DNA from 3 places in the Staphylococcus sp. FSL K6-0223 genome. Region 1 is predicted to be linked to each of the others. Evidence: riboswitches for the same ligand, from Rfam matches in the RefSeq annotation. Region 1 holds a riboswitch; each other region holds the start of a gene.
The links. Region 1 has a riboswitch for thiamine pyrophosphate ahead of MHI13_RS20000 (thiamine phosphate synthase). Riboswitches for the same ligand answer to the same signal wherever they lie in the genome.
Positions count from the first base shown of each region.

Region 2: linked by a shared signal. The riboswitch ahead of tenA (thiaminase II) and the one ahead of MHI13_RS20000 (thiamine phosphate synthase) in region 1 are both predicted to bind thiamine pyrophosphate.
Region 3: linked by a shared signal. The riboswitch ahead of thiC (phosphomethylpyrimidine synthase ThiC) and the one ahead of MHI13_RS20000 (thiamine phosphate synthase) in region 1 are both predicted to bind thiamine pyrophosphate.

Region 1 covers NZ_JBBOYX010000003.1:552,787-556,058, reverse strand. Annotated here, with positions in the region: gene MHI13_RS20015 (thiazole synthase) at 1-135, opposite strand, end outside; gene thiS (sulfur carrier protein ThiS) at 137-337, opposite strand; gene thiO (glycine oxidase ThiO) at 321-1,439, opposite strand; gene MHI13_RS20000 (thiamine phosphate synthase) at 1,432-2,022, opposite strand; TPP riboswitch at 2,101-2,210, opposite strand; gene MHI13_RS19995 (MFS transporter) at 2,678-3,272, shown strand, end outside.
Region 2 covers NZ_JBBOYX010000001.1:790,106-793,377, forward strand. Annotated here, with positions in the region: gene MHI13_RS03855 (single-stranded DNA-binding protein) at 1-182, shown strand, start outside; gene MHI13_RS03860 (transglycosylase family protein) at 586-1,332, shown strand; TPP riboswitch at 1,545-1,647, shown strand; gene tenA (thiaminase II) at 1,724-2,413, shown strand; gene thiD (bifunctional hydroxymethylpyrimidine kinase/phosphomethylpyrimidine kinase) at 2,406-3,227, shown strand; gene thiM (hydroxyethylthiazole kinase) at 3,220-3,272, shown strand, end outside.
Region 3 covers NZ_JBBOYX010000001.1:152,966-156,237, reverse strand. Annotated here, with positions in the region: gene thiC (phosphomethylpyrimidine synthase ThiC) at 1-1,692, opposite strand, end outside; TPP riboswitch at 1,896-1,999, opposite strand; gene MHI13_RS00700 (zinc ribbon domain-containing protein) at 2,188-2,403, opposite strand; gene MHI13_RS00695 (dihydrolipoamide acetyltransferase family protein) at 2,499-3,272, opposite strand, start outside.

The sequences.
Region 1 (3,272 bases):
CATACGACGAACAGCAAAGGTTAAAACATTGGTTTCTGAAGCTGCAATCGCTTGTGATTGAATATCTTCATTGTCAAATTTACCAGTACCTAATAATAAACGAGATTGTAATTCTAAATTTCCAATTTTAAACATTTTATCCGCCTCCAACAATTTCTAATAATTCTAATCGATCATCTTCTCTAACAGTATGTTCATGATACTTATCTTGTTTAATTAATTCTTTATTGAATTCAACGATAACGCGCTTAGGATCTAATTCTAGTGCTGTTAAAACATCATAAATTGATTGTTCTTGGTCAAAGCTGAATGAGTCTCCGTTAATAATACACTTCATAATTGTTCCTCCTTTTCACACTAAAGCTTGAGTAACGAGGTGGTTTAATGCCAGAAATTAACCAATTTGCTATATCGCGTCCAATTACGGGAGATAATAAAATCCCATTACGATAGTGTCCTGTAATAACGAACAAGCCATCATCAATTTGATCCATCATTGGCATTTCATTATTCGTGTAAGGACGAACACCTGACCATTCTTTTAGAACACGACTATTCTTAAGTTCTGGAACACGAGCGCTTGCATGATCTAAAAGCCAATTTAAACCGCCTTCTGATGTGCCTACAGAGTAATTGTTAAATTCACTTGTTGCTCCTATTAAGAAACGATTGGGTTGTTTTGGAACGATATAACATCCATTAGTCATAAATAATGTCTCTTTAAGATCTAGTTCATCATTTTCCAGTAATAGAACTTCGCCTTTAACTCCAATGACTTCTCTAGGAAGAGAGTAGTTTTTTAATAATTGAGAGGACCAAGCACCACTTGCAACGATCACTTTATGTGCTTCAATAGGTGACATTTGGTCAGTACACACAGCGTAGTAGCCATTTCTTCTATCAATCGATTGAACCTCTTGGTGATAATATCGTGTGATGTGATGTTGTTGTAACGATTTAAACAAAGCTTTCGTGTATTTATTAGCATTGATTTGACCATCATTTGGTATATGAATTGCGCCATAAGCTGGTTCAACATTCCCATTGGTAAGCTGTATAAGTTCATCATTGGATAGTAGTTTGACACTAGAATCCATTTGTCTAAGGAACTCATATTGACGTGTGAGTGATTCGAGGTCATCTTCTTGGTTAGCAATCTTAATAAGTCCTGAATCTTTGAACTGTATGTCGATTCCAGTCTCATTTAATAAAGATTCGCTTAATTTAGGAAACATCCCACGCGATTCAATGGCTAATTTATATAAATCGTTATCTTCAGTAAATTCATTTTGTGCTCCTAACATGCCTCCAGCTTTATATGAAGCATGTTTACCTGGAACATCTCGGTCGATGATCGCGATGTCATAATTTGTTGCGCTTAACTGTCTAGCAATTGACATACCTATGACACCAGAGCCAATAATAAGTACATCATGCATGTTGCAACCACTTCCTTCTTAATTCCTTAATTTCTTTTAAAGACGCATTCATAAAAAATGAAATAGCACAAATACCATCAAATCCATATTCCAACTTTAAAATCGTATGTTCAGAAATTCCTCCTATAGCATAAATAGGTATAGGTAGATTTAATGCTTCTACGATTTCATCATGTGAACGTGGCGCGTCATGCGGATGTGAGGGAGTAGGGAAAATATGACCGTAAAAAACATAATCAAGTCCTTCATCTATACATGTATAAATAGTATCTATGCTATGTGTGGACATACCCACTTGGATTTCTGGATGTGATTTTTTATATGCAAAAGCTGTTTTAACATTTTCTTTAAAATGAATACGACTAAGGTTTAATTCTTCTAATAATGCCGTGTCACTATGAATAATCATTTTATCCTTAGGAAAACCTTGGTTAATGAGTTGAATCAAAATCTTCTTTAATTCATTTTTTGGCATAGACGTTCGAAATAATAGGGCATCAATGCCTTCCTCGATATTTAAGAAGTGTTCTAAGTCTTGTGTTGTAAGTGTCTTATCGTAAGTTATTGCGATAAATATGTGCATCACCTCAAATTTATAAATAAAAAAACGCTACCTCCCTGAATGGGAAATAGCGCTTAAATCATCTATATAAGTCCTAAAACTCTCTTGTCGCCACTTCCCTACGCCAGTATGAACTGGATCAGGTTCTAGGAATTATAAAGTCACTTCTTTACTCTCAGCCCTAAACAAAGGCACTTCCAGTGGATTGATATGAAATTGTATCAAAAAAATTTCAAACGTTTTCTTTGAATTCAGTTTACTATTTTTAGGAATATTCTTCAAACTTCTTTAGCTTTTATTAATCATATTCAATTTATGCATAAAATTACATATATGCTTCATATAATGAATAAAAAATAATTACTTTAATGTTTTAAGCTACTCAATTTTATAAAAAATATGGTTTTAGACACCATTATATAAGTGAATCTAAATCACATGCTTAAAACTGGAGATTCCAGTAAAATATACGAAAAATATACATTTTTTAAAGAAATTTCGTCTAAACTATTGTAACCGTTTTCACAACGTGCTATATTATATAAAAATTGTAGTGCTACAACTTAAAAAAGTTGTTCTAAAAAGGGTAGTTTTAACAGTCATCGCAGGGAATTTCTGAAACTTAACGACATCTTATATAGAAACAACATAATTTAAATGGAAGTAGGAAACAAATATGAATGAAAAACGCAGTAATGTACGCTGGTATTTTGCAATTGGGTTCTTCCTCATCGGCGTAATTGCATATATGGATAGGTCTAATATTTCATATATTGCAGCTCCAATGATGAAAGATTTAGGTATGACAAAAACACAATTTGGTTTATTAGCCTCATTTTTCTCACTAGGTTATGCATTTATGCAAGTGCCTTCTGGAATGTTAGCTGAGAAATTTGGTCCTCGTAAAATGATTACTATAGCGCTCGTATGGTGGAGTGCATTCACAATTTTGACAGGTATGATTAAACATCACGGTTTATTATATTTTGTAAGATTTTTATTCGGAGTGGGTGAAGCCCCAATGTACCCATCGAATGCCGTATTTAACTCATTTTGGTTTGCTAAAAATGAAAAAGGAAGAGCTTCAAGTGCTCTTTTAGCTGGGTCTTATTTTGGACCAGTACTAGCACCGATTATCACAATTGCAATTGTTAATGCCTTTAACTGGCAAGCAGTATTTTATATCTTTGGTGCAGTTGGTATTGTTATGGCTATCTTATGGGCAATCATTGCTAAAGATTTACCTGAGCATCACAAAATGGTAAGTGAAG
Region 2 (3,272 bases), on a different contig from region 1:
TTACTGGCCAAATGCGTTCTCGTAAATATGAAAAGGAAAAACAAACTCACTTTGTTACAGAATTATATGTTGAAACAATTAAATTTATGTCCCCTAAATTAAATAATGAAAAACTCTCAGATAGCTCACTAAATACAGACACTTATCCATTTGATAATCTCGAATTAATGAATATAAAATAAAACTCTCTATTTTTAATACTCCAAACCTTTCCAATTAATATAAAATAAGTCTTTCAATTATACTCAAATATACTCAAGAGGTCGGTATAAATATTCCGACCTCTTTAACTATGTATAAGACATTAGATACAACTCATTCATTGAATGATAAAAAAGACAGTGTATTTTTCTGAAATATTACAAAGTAATTACAGTTGGTTCTTTTATTATATATCTAATAAACACTGCCATTAAAGTGTTTATAGTATATATATAAGAAAAATTATTTACAAATCTATGTAATTTTAATGTAAAATAAGTATATTTTTTTTATTTCACTGTAACCTGCTAAGCTTTTTTAGATGTTAGAGTAGTATCCGTAAAATATTTAAGAAAACAAATGACTTAGGAGGATTATACTATTATGAAAAAGACAATTATTGCATCTTCATTAGCAGTAGGCTTAGGATTAGTAGCAGGAAACGTAAGTCATGCTGATGCAAGTGAAAATCAAATTAATAAAGAAAAATTAGCTCAATTAGCGGAATCTAACGATCAATCATTAAATCAACATCCTATTCAAGAAGGAGCTTATAATTACCAATTTAATTTAAATGGTAAAACTTATCATTTTTGGTCAGATGGAACATATTTTAAATGGGAATATTATCCATCAAACGGTTCAACTGTAAATAGTGCTAATCAAAATGTAGCTTCAACTCAATCAGCACAAAATGTATCTTTCCAAAATAATAATTATAATCATATAAATCAATCAGCTTCAACTTCAAATGTAAGTCAACACTATGCAAATGAAGCTCAAACACAACAAGCACCAAAAACAACACAAACTAAACAAGCAACTCAAACACAACAAGCACCTGCTAATGCAACTACAAATCAACCTAAACAATCAACAAGTGGTTCATCTGTAAATGTAAATAGTCATTTACAACAAATCGCTCAACGCGAATCAGGTGGAGATATTCATGCCATCAACCCTTCTTCTGGTGCAGCAGGTAAATATCAATTCTTACAATCTACTTGGGATTCAGTAGCACCAGCACAATATAAAGGTGTATCACCAGCACAAGTACCTGAAAGTGTTCAAGATGCTGCGGCAGTAAAACTTTATAATACTGCAGGTCCATCTCAATGGGTTACAGCGTAAAACTTAATAAATAATTTACTAGTGCCTGAGACAATATGAGTTGTCTTAGGCATTTTTATATATATTGATAGTAATGACTGAATTTAGAAAGATTTCTGTACTATTCTTTATTTATTATATTTATAATAATAGTTGTATGAATTAAACTTATTTCAATGAATATCTTTTTTATTTGAATTATAACAATGGTTTTGTTATGGTTAAATTAAACTAAAGACTACTAGGGGAGCCATGGAACATGGCTGAGATGAAGCATTCAGACCCTTATAACCTGATTTGGTTAATGCCAACGTAGGAAAGTAGTAATACATATTCATTCATTCTATTTTTTTGAATATTGACTACATTTCTACGTTGAAATGTAGTTTTTTTATTTAAGGAGGAATAGTTAATGAGTTTTTCAGATGAATTAAAGCAAGCGTCAAAGCCAATTATTGAAGAGATTTATAATGATGGTTTTATTCAAGATTTATTAAAGGGAAAATTATCAAAACAAGCAGTACGCCAATACTTACGTGCTGATGCTTCTTATTTAAAAGAATTTACTAATTTATATGCTTTACTTATTCCTAAAGCACCTACTATGAAAGAAGTGAAATTCTTAGTAGAGCAAATTGAATTTATGTTAGACGGCGAAGTAGAAGCCCATGAAATTTTAGCGGACTATATTAATGAACCTTATGAAGAAATTGTAAAAGAAAAAGTGTGGCCACCTAGTGGAGATCATTACATTAAACATATGTATTATCATGCTTATACACACGAAAATGCTGCATACACTATAGCTGCAATGGCACCATGTCCTTACGTATATGAAGTGGTTGCTAAATGGGGATTAGAAGATTCAAATCTTAATAGAGATGCACTTACTGCTAAGTGGTTTGATTTTTATAGCACTGAAATGGCACCTTTAATTGAAGTATTTGACCGTTTGTTAAATGAACTTACAGAACATTGTACCGAACAGGAAAAAAGAGAAATTAAAGAAGCATTTTTACAAAGTACTGTACATGAACGTCACTTCTTTAATATGGCATACATTGATGAAGAATGGGATTTTGGAGGAGCAAATCATGAATAAACCTAAGATTGCGTTAACAATTGCTGGTACTGACCCTTCTGGTGGCGCAGGAGTTATGGCAGATTTAAAATCATTCCATGCTTGTGGCGTATATGGAATGGCTGCTATTACAAGTATTGTGGCTCAAAATACTAAAGGAGTTCAACATATCCATAATCTAGAAACTAGTTGGGTTAAAGAACAATTAGATAGCGTATTTGATGATGAATTACCTCACGCAATTAAGACTGGAATGATTGCTACACATGAAACGATGGAACTGATTCAAACGTATTTAAAAAATCATAGCAATATTCCCTATGTTATCGATCCAGTTATGCTAGCAAAAAGTGGTGATTCCTTAATGGATGATGAAACAAAAAAACATCTTCAGAAAACGCTCTTACCATTAGCGGATGTCGTTACTCCTAACATTCCAGAAGCTGAAGAAATTACTGGCTTGAAAATTGATACTGAAGATAATATTCGTAAAGCAGGTCATATATTTATAAATGAAATAGGAAGTAAAGGTGTAGTAATTAAAGGCGGTCATTCTGCTGATTTAAATAATGCTAAAGACTTTTTATTTACTAAAGATGATGTCTATACTTTTGAAGAGAAGCGATTTAATACGCCACATACTCATGGTACAGGTTGCACATTTTCAGCTGTTATCACAGCCGAACTAGCTAAAGGTAAAACAATTTATGAAGCTGTAAAAAAAGCTAAAAAATTTATTTCATTAAGTATTGAACATACACCTGAAATCGGTCAAGGACGCGGCCCGGTAAACCATTTTGCTTATATGAAGAAAGTAGGTTTAGACGATGAATAGTTTAGAAAAGATAAGACAAGAGAATCCACTAGTAGTCTGTTATAC
Region 3 (3,272 bases), on a different contig from region 1:
CATGCCTTCAAGTTGTTCTTTGTAGGAATCGCGAATATCATGTGATAAGCGCATTGAACAGAATTTTGGTCCGCACATACTACAGAAATGTGCAATTTTCGCTGATTCTGCTGGTAATGTTTCATCGTGAAATTCTCTCGCTCGATCAGGATCTAACGCGAGGTTGAATTGATCAATCCAACGAAACTCAAAGCGCGCTTTACTAATTGCATCGTCGCGTTCTGTTGCCCCTGGTAAGCCTTTAGATAAATCTGCTGCATGTGCTGCAATTTTATAAGTGACCACACCATCACGTACGTCATCTTTATTTGGTAAACCTAAATGTTCTTTAGGTGTCACGTAACATAACATTGCCGTACCATGACTCGCAATTTGAGCAGCACCAATGGCAGATGTAATATGGTCATATGCTGGTGCAATATCTGTTACAAGAGGTCCTAATGTATAAAATGGTGCTTCTTTACAATAAAAATCTGCTAAATCTTGGTTTTCTTTAATTTTATGCATTGGAATATGCCCTGGACCTTCAATCATAACTTGCACATTATGTTTCCAAGCAATATCCGTTAACTCACCTAACGTTTTCAACTCCGCAAATTGACTTTCATCGTTAGCGTCATAAATTGAACCAGGTCGTAAACCATCTCCTAGAGAAATAGCAACATCATATTGACTTAAGATTTCACAAATCTCATCGAAGTGTGTATATAAAAAGCTTTCTTCGTGATGTGCAAGACACCATTGTGCAATAATTGAGCCACCACGAGAAACAATCCCAGTTAAACGATCAACAGTTAATGGAATATAGTGAAGACGTAATCCTGCGTGAATAGTAAAATAATCGACCCCTTGTTCAGCTTGTTCAATTAATGTATCTCTATACGCTTCCCATGTTAAATCTTCTGCCACCCCATTTACTTTTTCTAACGCTTGATAGATGGGCACTGTTCCTACTGGTACAGGTGAGTTACGTAAGAGATACTCACGAGTTGTATGGATATTTTTTCCTGTAGATAAATCCATAATCGTATCTGCACCCCAATGTGTGGCCCAAACTAATTTTTCAATTTCTGCTTCAATAGATGAAGACACAATAGAGTTACCAATGTTCGCGTTGATTTTTACAGAGAAGTTTTTACCAATAATCATTGGTTCAGATTCAGGATGATTGATATTATTAGGAATAATCGCGCGTCCTCTCGCAATTTCTTCCCTTACAAATTCTGGTTCCACTTGTTCTCTAATTGCTACAAATTTCATTTCTTTAGTGATAATCCCTTGTTTAGCGTAGTACATTTGTGTAACTGGTGTATCTTTACTGCCACGTCTTGGTTGATATTCGAATGGATGAGCTACATAGTTTTTATGTCCTTCTTTTGAAAAACCGTTATCAATCGATTGAATACGGCGACCTTCATAATGTTCAACGTCTTCACGTGCTTCAATCCATGCATCGCGAACCTTTGGAAGTCCGTGATTGATATCAACCACATAACTGTCATCATGATAAGGACCTGCTGTATCGTACACTACGACAGGTTCATTTTGAAAACTACGTTGTTCTAATTGGGTGTCAGAAAGTTCAATTTCTCGAAATGGTACAAAAATATCACTATCATTACCTTCACCTTTTTTAAAAATACGTTTACTTGCTGGAAAAGTTCTTTTAAAATTGATTTTTTCTTGTTTCATTAACAATGCCTCCTAAGTTAGGTTACTAGAAGGGTCTAAATATCACTGATTATATGATTCATAAAAAAGCATTCAGCTTAATACTGAATGCATAAGAATAAGTGAATATATACGAAAATATATGTAAGTATCATAATGAAGAAAATGATTCATCGTTAAATTGACCTTTTCATCAAATTATGAAAACATCCATATGTCATTGTAAAGTGACTCACTGGCTTCCCTACGCTAGTATTAACTAGATCAGGTTCAAAGGGTTGGAACATGATGTTCCTTTCAGCAATATAAAGCACCCCTAGCAGAGATTATTAAATTATAGGTTACTTAACCTATACTTATACAATGACTTAAAATTCCAAGAATATCAAGTCAATATATTAAATATTTTTTATAACTTTTAGACATCCGAAAGTCTAACTTCACACGACCCGAAGTCTTACTTAAAGATTGAAAAAGCAGCAACCACAAGGGTTACTGCTGTCCTATTTTTTTGACTTATCCTCCAAAGAACAAATCAATAAAGTCTCTACTTCTGTTTCTATCTTGTTTATAAAATTCGGTATATCCACAATTTTTACAAGTTATCGTCTTAAAATTATTATGTTGTACATCTAAAAATTTAGACAATCCTGATCCTGTTGCAGATAATGTACCTTCTTCTACTTCTGTATGACCACATTTTATACAACCTTGATTTTGATTTTCTGACATAATGAACCACTCCTCTATTATATTTGTTGTTAGCTTACATAATACAATAACCCCCAAAATTGGGGGTTATTCATTAAATTGATGTTTCATGTTTTTTATAACATCAATAAATATGGATTTTCAATATATTTAGCAAGTACTTTTAAGAAATCAGCTGCGCCTGCGCCATCTAAGATTTGATGATCGAAAGTTAAACTTAATGGGATACGAGAGACTTGTTTTACCTGATCTCCTTCAAGCACAAGTTCTTTAGCTAGAGCACCGACACCTAAGATACCTGTTTCACCTAAATTTAAAATTGGTGTGAAGTATTCGATACCACTTGCACCCATATTCGTAATTGTAAATGTCGCGCCACTAAGTTGAACGTCACCTGTATTTCCTTCCCGTACTGCTTCAGCTGATGTTTTAATTTCTTTTGCTAAAGTGCCAATACTTTTAGTATCTGCATTGTCAATGACTGGCACCATAAGACCATCTTCAAGTGATGTCGCAATACCTAAATGTACATCATCGTATTCTGTTAATTCACCGTTTTCATAACGAGCATTCATTGCGCCATATTCTTTAAGTGCTAGGACTACTGCTTTAGCTAATAAAGCTGTGACTGTCAATTTTACATCTTGATCTGCATCTTTTAATTCTTCAGATAATCGAGCTTTAAAGTCTAATAAACGATCTGCATTGACTTTGCGATGTAATGTTAATTGAGCAGTATTATTAAGACTTTGTCGCATATTTTGAGCAATACGTTGACGCATTGGATTCAGACCTTCACCAATGCTAGACACATCGAAGTTTTGTGGCGTTGAAGATGCATTTTCGTTAGACGTATCCGCTTCACCTTCATAATCATAGCCTTCTGAGTC